DNA from 3 places in the Rhodococcus sp. 27YEA15 genome. Region 3 is predicted to be linked to each of the others. Evidence: riboswitches for the same ligand, from Rfam matches in the RefSeq annotation. Region 3 holds a riboswitch; each other region holds the start of a gene.

The links. A riboswitch is a leader RNA that binds a small molecule or an ion and turns the genes downstream of it on or off. The one in region 3 is predicted to bind S-adenosylmethionine.
Region 1: linked by a shared signal. The riboswitch ahead of ABH922_RS20270 (putative leader peptide) and the one ahead of metX (homoserine O-acetyltransferase MetX) in region 3 are both predicted to bind S-adenosylmethionine.
Region 2: linked by a shared signal. The riboswitch ahead of ABH922_RS18045 (putative leader peptide) and the one ahead of metX (homoserine O-acetyltransferase MetX) in region 3 are both predicted to bind S-adenosylmethionine.

The regions. Positions count from the first base shown of each region.
Region 1 is NZ_JBMHHW010000001.1:4,339,077-4,344,085, forward strand. Features, by position in the region: gene ABH922_RS20255 (SDR family NAD(P)-dependent oxidoreductase) at 1-649, opposite strand, end outside; gene ABH922_RS20260 (acyl-CoA dehydrogenase family protein) at 697-1,842, opposite strand; gene ABH922_RS20265 (TetR/AcrR family transcriptional regulator) at 2,030-2,629, shown strand; SAM riboswitch class I at 2,856-2,950, shown strand; gene ABH922_RS20270 (putative leader peptide) at 2,961-3,050, shown strand; gene ABH922_RS20275 (ABC transporter substrate-binding protein) at 3,182-4,819, shown strand; gene ABH922_RS20280 (RNA polymerase sigma factor) at 4,852-5,009, opposite strand, start outside.
Region 2 is NZ_JBMHHW010000001.1:3,873,044-3,878,052, reverse strand. Features, by position in the region: gene ABH922_RS18060 (ABC transporter substrate-binding protein) at 1-660, shown strand, start outside; gene ABH922_RS18055 (FAD-dependent oxidoreductase) at 671-1,780, shown strand; gene ABH922_RS18050 (GNAT family N-acetyltransferase) at 1,849-2,349, shown strand; SAM riboswitch class I at 2,461-2,555, shown strand; gene ABH922_RS18045 (putative leader peptide) at 2,566-2,655, shown strand; gene ABH922_RS18040 (ABC transporter substrate-binding protein) at 2,791-4,431, shown strand; gene ABH922_RS18035 (ABC transporter permease) at 4,433-5,009, shown strand, end outside.
Region 3 is NZ_JBMHHW010000001.1:3,251,522-3,256,530, reverse strand. Features, by position in the region: gene ABH922_RS15430 (DEAD/DEAH box helicase) at 1-922, opposite strand, end outside; gene metX (homoserine O-acetyltransferase MetX) at 1,051-2,190, opposite strand; SAM riboswitch class IV at 2,376-2,497, opposite strand; gene ABH922_RS15420 (hypothetical protein) at 2,492-2,770, shown strand; gene ABH922_RS15415 (hypothetical protein) at 3,598-4,368, shown strand; gene ABH922_RS15410 (hypothetical protein) at 4,478-4,609, shown strand; gene ABH922_RS15405 (hypothetical protein) at 4,716-5,009, shown strand, end outside.

The DNA.
Region 1 (5,009 bases), 1.1 Mb from region 3:
GGCCCATGATGAGGCGCGGCGCCATGGAATCGAGATACCCGTCCTGGTACTGCTCGGTCATCTCCGACTTGAAGAAGCCGGGTGCTATCGCGTTGACGCGGATGCCCTTGCGCGCGCCCCACTGTTGGGCGAGATCACGGGTCAATCCGATGACACCTGCCTTGCTCGCCGCGTACGCCGCCTGCGGAAGCCCCGCAGTGGTCAGGCCGAGAATGCTGGCGATATTGACGATGGAGCTGCCCGGCAGCATCACCCTTCCGCACGCCTGTGCCGCCCAGTAGGAGCCGTTCAGGTTGATGTCGATCACCGAGCGGAACTGCTCGGGGGTCTCACGAGTGGCAGGGACGGCAGTTCCGACGCCGGCGTTGTTCACCAACACGTCCACGCGCCCGAATTTCTCCATGGCGGCGTCCACCATGTGCTGAGCCTGCGCGGGGTCGACGATGTCGGTGGCGACGCACAGAGCCTCCCGGCCGGCTGCACGGACCAAGTGCGCGGTGTCCTCGAGTTTGTCGACTCGACGTGCGGCGAGCACGACGTCGGCGCCGGCCTCGGCAGCTGCCTTCGCGAACGCCACTCCGAGGCCTGAGGACGCACCGGTCACGACGACCACTCGATCGGTCAACGAGAACTTGTCGAGAACAGACATATACGCAGTACTCCTCGGGCGTCGGGGCTGGTGGTTTCGGAACGAAGTTACAGGCCGAGATCGCGGCCGATGAGTTCCTTCATGATTTCGTTGGATCCGGCCCAGATCTTGGTGACACGGGCGTCCATCCAGGCGCGAGCGGCCCGGTACTCGGTCATGTAGCCGTAGCCGCCGTGCAACTGCACGCAGTGATCGAGAACTTCGTTCTGCACCTGCGCCGTCCACCACTTGGCCTTGGCAGCGTCGATGGCGGTCAGCTCACCCGCAGCGTGCGCGGCAACACAGTTGTCGACGTAGGCCTGTGTCACCTCGACCCGGGTCACGAGATCGGCGAGGAGGAACTTGTTCCACTGAAGCGATCCGATGGGCTGCCCGAAAGCCTTGCGGTCCTTGGCGTACTGCAACGTCTCCTCCAGGATCGGAACGACGTGTGCGATATTGGAGACCGCAGCGCCGACGCGCTCCTGCGGAAGCATCTCCATCATGTGGATGAAACCGCGATCGAGCTCACCGATGATGTTGGCGGCCGGAACCCGCACGTTCTCGAAGAACAGTTCAGCAGTGTCGGATTCGTGCTGGCCGACCTTGTCGAGCTTGCGGCCACGCTCGAAACCTGCCATGCCGGTCTCGACGGCGAAGAGCGTGATGCCCTTCGACTTCTTCTCGGGGCTGGTACGGGCGGCGACGATCACGAGGTCGGCGTTGTAACCGTTGGTGATGAAAGTCTTGGAACCGTTGATGATCCAGTCGTCGCCGTCCTTGACGGCGGTGGTCTTGAGCGCGCCGAGGTCCGAACCGCCGGAGGGCTCGGTCATACCGATTGCGGTCAGCATCTCACCGGTGCAGAACTTGGGCAGCCAACGCTGCTTCTGCTCCTCGGTGGTGAGTTGGACGAGATACGGTGCCACCACGTCGGCATGAATACCGAAGCTCGATGCCACAGCTGCACTTGCCCGCGACAATTCTTCGCCCAGAACGGCATTGAATCGGTAGTCGCCTGCTTCACTGCCGCCGTACGCTTCGGGCACTTCGAGCCCGAGGAAACCGTTCCGGCCTGCTTCGAGCCAGATCTCCCGGTCGATGAATCGCTGTTCGATCAGCTTCTCGGCCACCGGAAGGATGTTCCGGTTGACGAACTCGCGAGCAGATTCCCGGAATGCCTCGTGATCGGGTCCGTACAGAGTGCGACGCATGATCGGTTGCTTCCTTTCGACACGGCAGCTACTGCCACTGCTACCTAAGCAGGTGCTTAGAATCTAAGCACTTGCTTATACTGATGTGGACGCGGGATATTGTCAACATCGACATCTACGACGCGGCGACGTGGACAAGACTGCGAACTTCGTAGACCTGCGATCTTCCTAAGACCTGGAGGAACCTGTGAGCGATTCACCCGAGACGGTGATCAGCACCTCCAAAGCGGCAGCCCGCATCCGCGCGGCCGCCGTGGAAGCCTTTGCCTCGACCGGCTACGGCGGCACCACCACTCGCGACATCGCAGCTCGTCTGGAGATGAGTCCGGCCGCGATGTATCCGCACTACCGCTCCAAGGAGGATCTGCTCTTCGCCATCAGCTACGAAGGCCACACCGAGGCCCTGCGGGTGGTGCGGGCCGCCGATCGACCGGACGCGCGCACACCGGTTCGGCTCCGAGTGCTCATCAGCACCTTCGTCAGCTGGCAGGCCGAACACCACTCTCTCGCGCGTGTGGTGCAGTACGAACTGACCGCACTCACCCCCGAGCACTACCGGACGATCGTCGGACTACGCCGACGCACCACGCAGATCGTCCGCGACGTCCTCGACGCGGGAGTCAGTTCGCGTGAATTCACGATCCCCGACGCCGAGGGCGTCACGCTCGCACTGATGTCCCTGTGCGTCGACGTCTGCCGCTGGTTCCCGGCCGGAAATTACACCGACCCGGAAGAGCTCGGAAAATTGTACGGAGACTTGGCTTTACGAATGGCGGGCGCGGCCTGAGCGGTACGGATACTCGCGAGAGACACGGCCCGGGAAGTGCGTGGTCGGAAATACCCGGGGCGGATGCGATTGCACCGAGGCAGTCGCGAGATGGCTGAACGTGACATCAGGAGGACGGTTGGGTGCTCTCAGGCCCGCCCACCGCGTCGACGGATCGCCGCACCAGATCGACATTTCCTACCACCCCGGTTGACAATACCCGGACGCCGACTCGTAGACTCTCCGTTGACCATCCAGAGCGACCGAGAGACCTGGCTCCGTGAAGTCGCAGCAACCCCCCGAGCGATCGGGTGTGGGTGCTACCGCCAGGACCGATGGAGGAGCACGAACGATGAAGGCAGTTGAGGGCGGTTTCGACACCGCGTGGTCTCGTAGACATGTCGATCTCTGCCGTACGTCGGGATCATCCTGTACGTACTGACCCTCCGGTCAGACCCTGGACTTCCCGACACTGCGGGTAAGTCCCCCTTCTGCTCTCGCCACAGCCGATACGCACCCGGCGCACAGGTCGACGCGTGCGCTGTTCGGCATCCCTGCTTAGGAGTTCCTTCGGTGTCCTCGTCCACTTTCGGTGCGCGCTCCCGCGTCACTGTCCTCGCCGGTATCGGCGCCATCTCGATTCTCGGAACCCTGCTGACCGGCTGCAGTAGTGACAGCAACAGCAGCTCGAACGCAGGTCCCGCGCAATCCGGCGGCATACTGCGATACGGCCTTTCCCAAGCGCCGACGTGCGCCGACCCCGGCCAGGCCGGTACCAATCAGACGGTGTACGTTGCTCGAACCGTGGTGGATTCGCTGACCGATCAGAGTCCGGAGACCGGCGAGATCAAGCCGTGGCTGGCCAAGAGCTGGGAGATCAGCCCCGACGCGTCGAGTTTCACCTTCCACTTGCGCGACGACGTCACCTTCAGCGACGGCACCCCGCTCACCGCGGACTCGGTGAAGAAGACCTTCGACTCCGTCAAGGATCTCGGTCCCAACGCCTCGTTGGCCAAGAGCTACCTTTCCGATTACACCGGCACCGACGTGGTCGACTCGCACACCGCGAAGATCAACTTCTCCGGACCCAATGTTCCTTTCCTACAGGCAACTTCGACGCCACAGCTCGGAATCCTCGCCGACTCCACCACAGCGCTGACCTCCGATCAGCGGTGCATCGGCGACGCGGTGATCGCATCCGGACCGTTCGTCTACAGCAGCTGGCAACAGGACAAGAGCGCTTCCATCACAAAGCGCAGTGGATACAACTGGGGTTCGGACGTCTTCGACCACCAGGGGGAGGCGTACCTCGACGGCGTCGACTTCACCGTCGTTCCCGAATCCGGGGTCCGTGCCGGAAGTCTCGCCTCCGGTCAGCTGGACGCGGTCAGCGATGCGCTGCCGCAGGACGCAGCTCAGGTCGAAGGTGCGGGCGGCCGAATCCTGACGCGGCCGAACCCTGGCACCACATTCGCGTTCCAGCCCAACGTCAGCCGCGGCGTTCTCGCCGATCAGGCTGTGCGCCAGGCAATCATCCCGGCCATCAACCGCCAGGAACTGGTCGACACCGTTCTCGATCCGTCCTTCTTCCCCGCCACCAGCCCGTTGGCGCACACCACCCCGCTCTACAAGGACCAGTCCGATATCGTCACCTACGATCCGGATAAGTCGGCCAAACTGCTCGACGCTGCCGGCTGGACCAACGGCAGCGACGGCATCCGCGAGAAGGACGGCCAGAAACTCTCGTTCAAGGTGATGTTCGGTGCGCAGTTCGCCGGTAACCAGGCCATCCTCGAACTCGCCCAACAACAGCTTCGCAAGGTAGGCGTGGACTTGCAGCTGGATCTGGTGTCTTCCGGCGAGTCCACCGCACGTACCAACAGCGGTGACTACGACGCCAGTTACGGAAACAGCACCCGGGCCGACGCCGACATCCTGCGTACCACTTTCGGTCTCGACGGACGCAATACCAACCGACGCACTGCCGATCCCGAACTCGACAAGGTCTTGACCGAACAGCTATCGGCCACGGACAACGACAAGCGCAGCGAATTGGTGGCCACCGCACAGAAACTGATCGTCGAGCGCGGATACTCCATCCCGACCATCGAACTCTCGCAGGCCGTCGGAGCCGCGTCGAAGGTTCAGGATCTGAAGTTCGAAGCGTCCTCACGTCTCCAGTTCTACGACACCTGGTTGTCGGGTCAGTAAGTCACGACTCCTCCTTCGTCTGCCGGTCGACGTCACCCTGATTCGGGTGGCGTCGGCCGGTCACTTACCAGCTCCGCCAGTTTTCGTTCCACGTAGACCCGTTCCGGTTCACTACCAACCAGTTTCAATGCATACCGAAAGGAAGAAATCGCCGAATCGGTTCGCCCCGATCTCGCCAGGAGTTCACCCC
Region 2 (5,009 bases), 620 kb from region 3:
TACCTGATCGCGGACGTGCTCGGGTTGAAGGTGGATCTGCAGACGGCGGACTGGGCACAGAACTTCGTTCGCGTCGATTCGGGCGAGACGGATGCGTTCATCTCCAACGTGACGGTCACCGAAGAGCGTAAGGAAAAGTACGACTTCGCCACCTACCGCCTGGACACGCTCGCGTTCGAGGCGAAGAAGGGCTCCGGAATCTCCATCAAGGAACCCAAGGACGTCGCCGGGCGCAAGATCGCGGTCGGCTCCGGAACCAATCAGGAAGCGCTGCTGGTCAAGTGGAGTGAAGACAACGTAGCGGCCGGTCTGGCACCGACCGACATCGTCTACTACCAGAACACCACCGACTACTACCTGCCGCTGCAGTCCGGCCGTATCGACGCCTACTTCGGTCCCAACCCGTCCTCGCAGTTCCACGCCAAGCAGTCCGGTGAAACCGAAGTGGTGGGCGAGTTCTCCGGTGCCGGAGACAGTCTGCAGGGTCAGATCGCAGTGTTGGTGAAGAAGGACAACGGTTTGATCCAGGCAATCAGTGACGCCATCAACCACACCATCGAGAACGGCACGTACAAGCAGGTTCTCGAACGATGGAACATCACGACCGAAGCCGTGGACAAGTCCCTGATCAACCCGCCCGGCCTCCCCAAGACCTCGTGAGCTGCCTTTCATGACTGACATCGTCGACGTAGTGGTCATCGGCGGAGGACTCGTAGGGGCCTCCGCCGCCTGGCGACTGGCCACGCGCGGGCAGCGTGTAATTCTTCTCGAACAGCACGTACCCGGACACAAGCACGGCGCGTCCTACGGCACATCACGGATCTACCGACAGGCGTACGACAACCAGTTCTACACTCGGCTGGCAGCACAGGCACTGCCGTTGTGGCGCGAGCTCGAGGATCTCACCGACACCGGTTTCCTCGAGCTCACCGGCGCGGTCGATCACGGCCTGCCCGAGGCTGTTCAGGCCAAGGCGACGGTATTGGCGGAGCTGGGCATCAAGGGCGAGATCCTCACCCCGGAGCAGGCTTGCGCCCGTTGGCCGGGTCTGAGGTTCGACACGACGGTGTTCCATCATCCTGACGCGGGCCGTCTGCACGCCGACCGTGCGGTGGCCGCACTGAAGGCGGGAGCGAGGCTGGCCGGGGCCGACGTCCGACACGAGAGCGAAGTGCAGCAGGTCGCACGAGCCTCGTACGGCGTCGACGTGGTCACCGGCAGTGGCACCACAGCCGCCAAGCACGTCGTGATAGCGGCCGGGGCCTGGACGGAGGACTTGATCGCGCGCAGTGGGCTCGGCGAGTCGATCGTCCTGCCGGAACTGCGCACGACGCAGGAACAGCCCGCGCACTTCGTGCCGCTCGACCCTGCCGTCGCCTGGCCCAGCTTCGTGCACCATCCGGGCGCCCAGCTGAATACAGCCGGAATCTACGGCCTCGGATCCGAGGACGGCGTCAAGATCGGCGAGCACGCCACCGGTCCGCAGGTCACACCGGCGACGCGCGACTACACCCCGAGCGCGGCGGGGGAGCAGCGTCTGGTGGAGTACGCGCAGGCCTGGCTACCCGGCGTCGATTCGGCGCAGGTCGAATCCCTGACCTGCCTCTACACCAACACTCCGGACAGCAACTTCGTGATCGACCGGGTGGGGGCGGTAACCGTCGCGGCCGGATTCTCCGGTCACGGCTTCAAGTTCGGTCCGGCGCTGGGAGAACTCGTCTCCGATCTGGTGAGCGGAGATGTCCTTGCCCCGGAAGTTTTTCGATTGGGGTTGCGTTGAGCCAGGATGTGGCATCGAGAGAGAGTTCCGTCGACGAACAGCGGGTACGCGAGGAGGGGTCGCTGTTCGTGGACGGACTGGGCGAGTTGCGAGTTCGTTCGGTGGCGCAGAGTGACCGGTTGGCCGCTCCGCTGATCGCCGAGCTGGCCACGGAGTACAGCGCCAGATACGGCGGGACGCGAGCGGAGATGCTTGCGGACCTCGAGACGTACCCGGCGGAGGAGTTCGCATCACCGCACGGTGCGCTACTGGTACTGACCATCGGCGACGAGCCCATCGCGGGCGGAGCCTTTCGTCAATTCGATTCCGGTACTGCCGAATTGAAGAGAATATGGACTTCGAACCGGTATCGCCGGCGTGGGTTGGGCAAGATCGTGGTCCGCGAACTGGAACGGGTGATCGCCCAGCGTGGATATCGAAAGGTGTACCTGACCACCGGGCCGCGTCAACCCGAAGCGGTGGCGTTGTATCTCGCGAGCGGATACACCCCACTCTTCGACCGAAATCTCACGCCCGACGAGATCGGTGTGCATCCCTTCGAGAAGGTAGTGGAGGCTTCGAACGGGTAGCCGGGAAGTGTGCGCCGCCGAACCGAGCGAACACCTGGAAAGTGTGACTCGAGCTGCAATTCCTACCGCCCGGGTTGACAACACCCGGGCATCGACTCGTAAACTTACGGACGACCATCCAGAGCGACCGAGAGACCTGGCTCCGTGAAGTCGCAGCAACCCCCCGAGCGATCGGGTGCGGGTGCTACCGCCAGGACCGATGGAGGAATACGGACGATGAAGGCAGTTGAGGGCGGTTTCGACACCGCGTGGTCTCGTCGACATGTCGATCTCTGCCGTACCGCAGGGTCCTTCTGTACGTACTGACCCCTGGGTCAGTTTCCCACGGCTACTCGTCACATCGGGTGAGCCTGCATTTCTCTTCTCTTCGTAGCTGATTCGTACGAGTCGACCTCTGTCGACGAATGCGTTCGTCGGCGCGCCTCACTAGGAGTTTCTTCGGTGTCCTCGTCATCTCACGGTGCTCGCTCCCGCGTCACTGTCATCGCCGGTATCGGCGCCATCTCGATTCTCGGGACCGTCCTTGCCGGATGCAGCAGCGACAGCGGTGATTCCGCAGGCGCTTCGGGTACCGCGCAGCCCGGCGGCACCTTACGATACGGACTCTCGACTGCTCCTACCTGCGCCGATCCCGGTCAGGCCGGTACCAACCAGACGGTGTACGTCACTCGTACCGTGGTGGATTCGCTGACCGATCAGAGCACCGACACCGGCGAGATCAAGCCGTGGCTGGCCAAGAGTTGGGAGATCAGCCCCGACGCGTCGAGTTTCACGTTCACCCTGCGCGACGACGTCACCTTCAGCGACGGCACCCCGCTCACCGCGGACTCGGTGAAGAAGACCTTCGACTCCGTCAAGGATCTCGGCCCCAACGCCTCGTTGGCCAAGAGCTACCTTTCCGATTACACCGGCACCGACGTGGTCGACTCGCACACCGCGAAGGTCAACTTCTCCGGACCCAATGTTCAGTTCCTGCAGGCAACTTCGACGCCGCAGCTCGGAATCCTCGCCGACTCCACCACAGCGCTTACCTCTGATCAGCGGTGCGCGGGCGCAGCCGTGGTCGCTTCCGGCCCGTTCACCTATTCGGACTGGCAGCAGGACAAGAGCGTCTCGATCAAGAAGCGCGCCGGGTACACGTGGGGTTCTGAAGTCTTCGGACACCAGGGTGAGGCCTACCTCGACGGCGTCGACTTCACCGTCGTCCCCGAATCCGGGGTCCGTGCCGGTAGCCTCGCCTCCGGTCAGCTCGACGCGGTCAGCGACGCGCTGCCGCAGGACGCGGCACAGATCGAAGGTGCGGGCGGCCGAATCCTGACGCGGCCGAACCCCGGCATCAGCTTCTTCTTCCAGCCCAACGTCAGCCGCGGTGTTCTCGCCGATCAGGCTGTGCGCCAGGCGATCATCCCGGCCATCAACCGCCAGGAACTGGTCGACACCGTTCTCGATCCGTCCTTCTTCCCCGCCACCAGCCCGTTGGCGCACACCACCCCGCTCTACAAGGACCAGTCCGACATCGTCACCTTCGACGCGGACAAGTCCGCGAAGCTGCTCGATGCTGCCGGTTGGACGAGGACCGGTGACGGAGTCCGGGAGAAGGACGGCCAGAAGCTGACCTTCTCGGTGACCTTCAGCCCGGTATTCGCCGGTAACCAGGCCATTCTCGAACTCGTCCAGCAGCAGTTGCGCAAGGTGGGCGTGGATCTGCAGCTCAACCTGGTCTCCAACGGAGAGCTGAGCGAAAAGCAGAACTCCGGTGACTACGACGCGGTCTACTACAACTCCACTCGTGCCGACGCCGACATCCTCCGCGCCACCTTCGGTCTGGACGGGCGCAACCTCAACAAGCGCGCGGCGGACCCGGAACTGGACGCGATCTTGACCAAGCAGCTCGCCACTACCGACAACACCGAGCGTGGCGCTCTGATCGACCGAGCGCAGCACCTGATCGCCGATCGTGGACTGTCCATTCCGACCATCGAGCTCTCGCAGGCCGTCGGCGCCGCGTCGAGCGTTCAGGATCTGAAGTTCGAAGCGTCTTCGCGTCTGCAGTTCTTCGACGCATGGTTGTCGGGTAAGTGACATGACTCGTTACGTACTCACCCGACTGGGACAGGCCGCGCTGGTTCTGTGGGCGGCGTTCACCATCTCGTTCGTGATCTTGTTCCTGCTGCCCAGTGACCCGGTCAGCATGGCTGCCGACGCCTCCGGTCAGGGCATTGCCGTGGACCAGGTCGCACTGGATCAGCTTCGCGCTCGGTACGGTCTGGACCAGTCGGTGTGGGTGCAGTACTGGACGTCGCTGACGCACTCGCTGCGCGGTGATTTCGGTACCTCCATCGCCACCGGACAGCCGGTGACCGATGCGATCTTCGCGGCTCTGCCGAGCACGATGACGTTGGCGCTCACCGGACTGCTGTTCTCGCTGATCTTCGGCGTGAGCATCTCGTTCTTCGCCACCTACACCCGCAAGCGCTGGCTCGCGAACCTGTTGTTCTCGCTGCCGCCGCTCGGTGTAGCGGTGCCGACTTTCTGGGTAGGACTGATTCTCCTGCAGTTCTTCTCGTTCCGGCTGCACATCTTCCCGGCGTTCGGGGACAAGGGTTTCAGCTCGGTGATCCTGCCGGCGATCACACTCGCCATACCCACCGGCGCCGTCA
Region 3 (5,009 bases):
CCACGCGGAAGAGCGAATACAGATCGTCGAGACGATTCTCGACCGGAGTTCCGGTCATCGCCACCTTGGTGTCTGCGCGCAACCTGATTGCTGCCCGCGTGATCTTCGACGTCGAATTCTTGATCTGCTGGGCCTCGTCGAAGATCACCGAACTCCACGAGATATTCTCGAATTGCTCTATGTCGGAACGTAAGACACTGTAGCTGGTCAAGACGACGGTGCCGGCTGCGAAGTTCGGTGGGAAGGTTCGGGCCGAGCCGTGATGTACGTACTGGGGCATGTTCGGCGCGAACCGCTCGATCTCGCGACGCCAGTTTCCGAGAACGGACGTCGGGCAGATCACCAGATGGGGTCCGTCGGCCGCTCTGACAGCGATCATCGAAATGGCCTGCAGGGTCTTGCCCAACCCCATTTCGTCGGCGAGGATTCCGCCGCCGGGCAGCATCGTCAACCAGTGCACGCCCTGTACCTGGTACGGCCGCAATGTTGCCCGGATTCCGGCGTCGGCGATCCGACCGACTATCTGTGTGGCCTCGATGAAAAGACGCACCGTTGATGCCGCGCTTCGGATTGCCGTGTCGTCGCGGCGCAGTGCGGCATGCGCAGCCGTCGGGAGTTGCTCGTGTTCGCCGGATTCGACAACCCGCATCCACGCGAGCACCGATTCCGCCAGTTCGGGCCGAGCAACATCGAGACACCGCAATGCGCCCACCGCGGTTTCGATATCGAGCAATTGCGCGCACACGTCCGTGGGCTTCACGCGGCCGTCGATCGGCACTGCCAGTCGGCACACGGTCGACGTGCCGCCGGTCAATCCCAGCGAGGTCATCTGTTGATCGAGATCGGGTGCACCCCAGAACGCGAACGACATGTGCTCGGGCAGATAGGTAGCTTGAAGGCGCTCTGCGAAGGGGTGGGTCACGGTCGCCGATGTTAGCCTCTCACGCCTTCTGCCGCTCGTGAAAATGTCGGGAAAACCTGCAGATCAACTGTGGTTTTCCCGACATTGACCGATCCGGGACGGGCATGTCCGGCCGATGCGTCGTGGGGTCAGCGAGACGAGCGGGCCAAGTCCATGGTTCGACGCAAGAGTCCGGCGACCGCATCGGCTTCGGTCAGGAAACCGTCGTGGCCGTCCTTGGAACGAAGTATCTCGAGCCCACTGCACGTCGAGATGCCGTCGGCCATCTCCTTCTGCAGGCGTAGCGGGTACAGCCGATCGGAATCGACGCCGCCGACGACGACGGGAGCGGTGATCGACGCCAACGCGGCCGCGACGCCGCCGCGGCCACGGCCGACGTCGTGGCGGTTCATCGCTTCGGTCAGCAATACGTACGTGCTGGGATCGAAGCGTGCCACGAGCTTGTCTGCCTGATGTTCGAGGTAGCTCTGGACCGCGTATCGTCCTCCACGCCAAGGATTCTCGCCGTTCTGGGCGAAGTTGGCGAAACGGGTGTCAAGCTCACCTTCCGCGCGGTACGTCAGATGCGCCATGCGACGAGCGATACCCAGTCCGACTCGAGGTGCGCGACCGGTTCCGTGATAGTCGCCGCCCTGCCAGTCCGGGTCCGCCACGATCGCTGCGATCTGGGTGGTCTGTGTCCCGATCTGATCAGCGGTGGCACGTGAGCCGGTGGCAAGAACCAACGCGGCCCGCACGTTGTCCGGATAGGTGACAGTCCACTCCAGTGTTCGCATACCGCCCATCGAGCCACCGACAACCGCCGCCAGTTTGTCGATACCGATCAGATCGACGAGCTTCTTCTCCGCGGCGATCTGATCCCGGATGGAAATTTCGGGAAAGCGGCTTCCCCACGGTCGGCCGTCGTCGGCGAGGGAAGCCGGTCCGGTAGTGCCGCGACAGCCCCCCAGGACGTTGGTGGCGATCACACACCATTCATCGGTGTCCACCGGGTCGCCGGGGCCGACCATGCCGTTCCACCAGCCGGGTGAGGGCTGATGTTCGGAGACAGGCCCGGTGACGTGAGAGTCGCCGGTCAGCGCATGCTCGACGAGTACGACGTTGTCGAGAGTAGGAGCCAGCTCACCCCATCGCTGGACGGCCAACGACACCGAGGGCAGAACAGCACCGCTCTCGAGCTCGAGCGAGCCGATGTTCACGATGCCGACCTCGCCGTTCGGCGGTGGCAACAGGGACTCCAATGTGCGCTCGGCTTCGTTCACGGTCAAGAGGTCGCCGCCGCAGCGAAGCCGGTGGCGAATATCCTGCAGGTGTCGGTCATAGTCGTTCACTCCAGTGGTCTGACGTGGGCAAGTCGGACGAGGCGGCACGCCTCCAGCTGGGTTCTATCGGTGCGAGCGACACATACTGACAACCTCCGTTTGACTCGGCCCTTCCAGTGGGCCCGTCCAGCGGGCCGCGCTTGTCCCGCGACGTCGTGTGACATCGCGCAACCTGGTCATCACCCGGGGCACCCCACCGCGGTTGGAGGGTTGCCGGTCAGCAAGCCGGGGCTCGATGCTGACGCTCATGACCTCGACTCAGATATTAGCGTTCGCCGGACGGCTCCGAGGCAGGTGGTGTCGGCAGCCGATCCTGGTGCTGTCGGGAACGGCGTTCGGTTCCTCCGGAAATCTCCGCCCGGCCTTCGACGACGCACCCCGAACCGGCGTGAGGGAGCAGACGATCACGGTGGCCACTATCGGGGTACCAGACGACGGCGAGCGGAAAAGTGAGATGGTCGGTGTGGCCGTCGACGAGACCGCCGTCGTAGGTGGAGCGCTCGGGTGGCCGAGCAGACGGACGTAGGCCGGGTCGTGTGCCCCGGCGACACCTCGACGCCGATCCGCGTACTGCCCCACATACCGCGACGGCATGGAGAACGTCGAGCAGGAACTCGGCGGGCTTCTCGGTGGTGAGCCCTGAGCATGACCGTCGGTCTGCTCAGTGCAATGGTCTGCTCAGTGCAATGGTCTTCTCAGTGCAATGGTCGACGCGATCCTCGTGGCCCGCACCGTGCCTCACGAGCAACCGCACTTTCCCGACGAGATCGTGCAGAGCACTCGCGCCCACGCACGCGATTGACGCGCGAGGGGAATCGACCGGTGGAAAAGCAATGGGCTCAACGGTGTCAGCGGAATCGGGACACTCGGATCGGCGGCTATCGCAGGAGTTGACGGCGTTCGATCGCGACCTAAGTCCTGGAGCGTCGGCGATGACTCGCGCATCGCCGCGAACTCGGTTGGGGGCCTGCTTCGACGGACCCGCCCTGATAATCTCGTCGGCGCACGATCAGAGGGGGTCTGATCGGCAGAGGAGACACGTGGTGGGGACATTCGCAGCGGACATGGAGCAACTCCTGAGGCTTGGAGGTGTCCTGGACGGGTTGGGAACCAGGGCAGCGGCATTGCGGGGATAGGGCCGACTTCGGGGCCGTTCATGTCCGCACCGGGAGGCATTTCGGCGTCGATGCTCGAGGCATCGTCGATATCGGCTGACGTGATCGCGACGAACAATCGGCGGCGGAGTTGGCTGCCACCTTCACCGATGCGACAGGTCAGTTGCTACCGGAGGAGCCGCTCTCGTGAATGTCACATGCGCGCAATTGCTGTCGTGGAACTCGTCGATGCTCACCGATGTCACCGACGCGCTGGAAGCGGTGGCGGCAATTGCGCGGAACGGATATTTTCGAGATCGACGCATCGTCGCAACGTGCACGATTGGCGATCGTGTCGGTGGAGGGGGACGGATTCGACGTCTCCGAACAGTTGGTGGTCACGGACAGGCAACCGGATACCGACGACGCTCGGGTGTCGTTACTGAAGGATCGGGCACGGGAGTTGGCAGATGCCGCTTCCGCTACGGTGACCGCCGACGAGACAGTACGTGAGACGCTGTCGGCTACACGGAACGGTTTGCGGGCAACCTTCGTCTCTGTCGCGACGTCGGGCGGCGACCAAGGTCGTTCCGATGCTTCCGTTCTCGTCGATGATCCGTCCGCATTGACCCCGGAGCGGATACGTCGGTTGGAGGAAGGCGGGCATCTGACTGCCGAGCAGATCGGGGCGCTCGAACGCGGGGACACCGCGACGATTCCGGCGTCGCAGATGGAGTACCTCGATCAGATTGTGCGATCGTTGGACGGAAGGTCGCCGCAGGAGATCGAGGACTTGTTGTCCGCGTTGCCCGAAGGCGCCCGGACCGGTGTGGTCAATTCGCTGCAGATCGTCTCCAACGAGCACGTTACCGCCTCGGTGCACGGCGATTCGGAGGTACCCACCAACGGCGGTCTCGACGCACGGCGATTCGGAGGTACCCGCCAACGGCGGTCTCGACGCACGGCGATTCGGAGGTACCCACCAACGGCGGTCTCGACTTGCTTCCGAAGGAGATGCGAGAGTCGTTGACTCGCAACGATTTGATCGAAATCACATTCGATGCGGGTGTGTCAGGGTTTTCACCACGATCGGGCTCAACGGTGTCGCGGACAATCAGGCGGTAGCCTCGATAGTCGCGATGGGTGACGATCGGTACAAGAACGGTAGCGAGCTCGACAGGTCGCTGTTGGACGTGGGCAGGCGATACCTGGACACCTCAGGTCGCCTACGAGCAACTTGCTCCGTCCGAGAGGCCGTTCTTCTTCGCTGACGGGAAGACCCCCGATGCAGGATTGACGCAGGCATCTTTGCCGCCCGGATCTGTTGCAGACAGTCTCAGTTCATTCGAAACGCGTACGACGATGTAGTGCGTGCGGATGGCTAGGTGGGCAGTCCGTTCGGTGATTGTGGCGGTGTGTTGTGTTCTGGCGGAGTCAGGTTGTGCTGGTTCGGATGAATCCGATGATGGGCCGGCGCAGGCCAAGCCGGAGCTGTTCACCAATTTCACACCGCACGTGTGGTCGGCGGACGCGGGCGTCGACTTGTTCGGTCGCGGTTCGGAACTGTTACGGGCGGCCAGTGAGGACGGATTCTATTGGCCCAAGCCCGGAGTGGGGTCTTCGTGGCCGGCGTTCCCGGAGATCGACGACTATTTTCCGGGTTTCACCGCT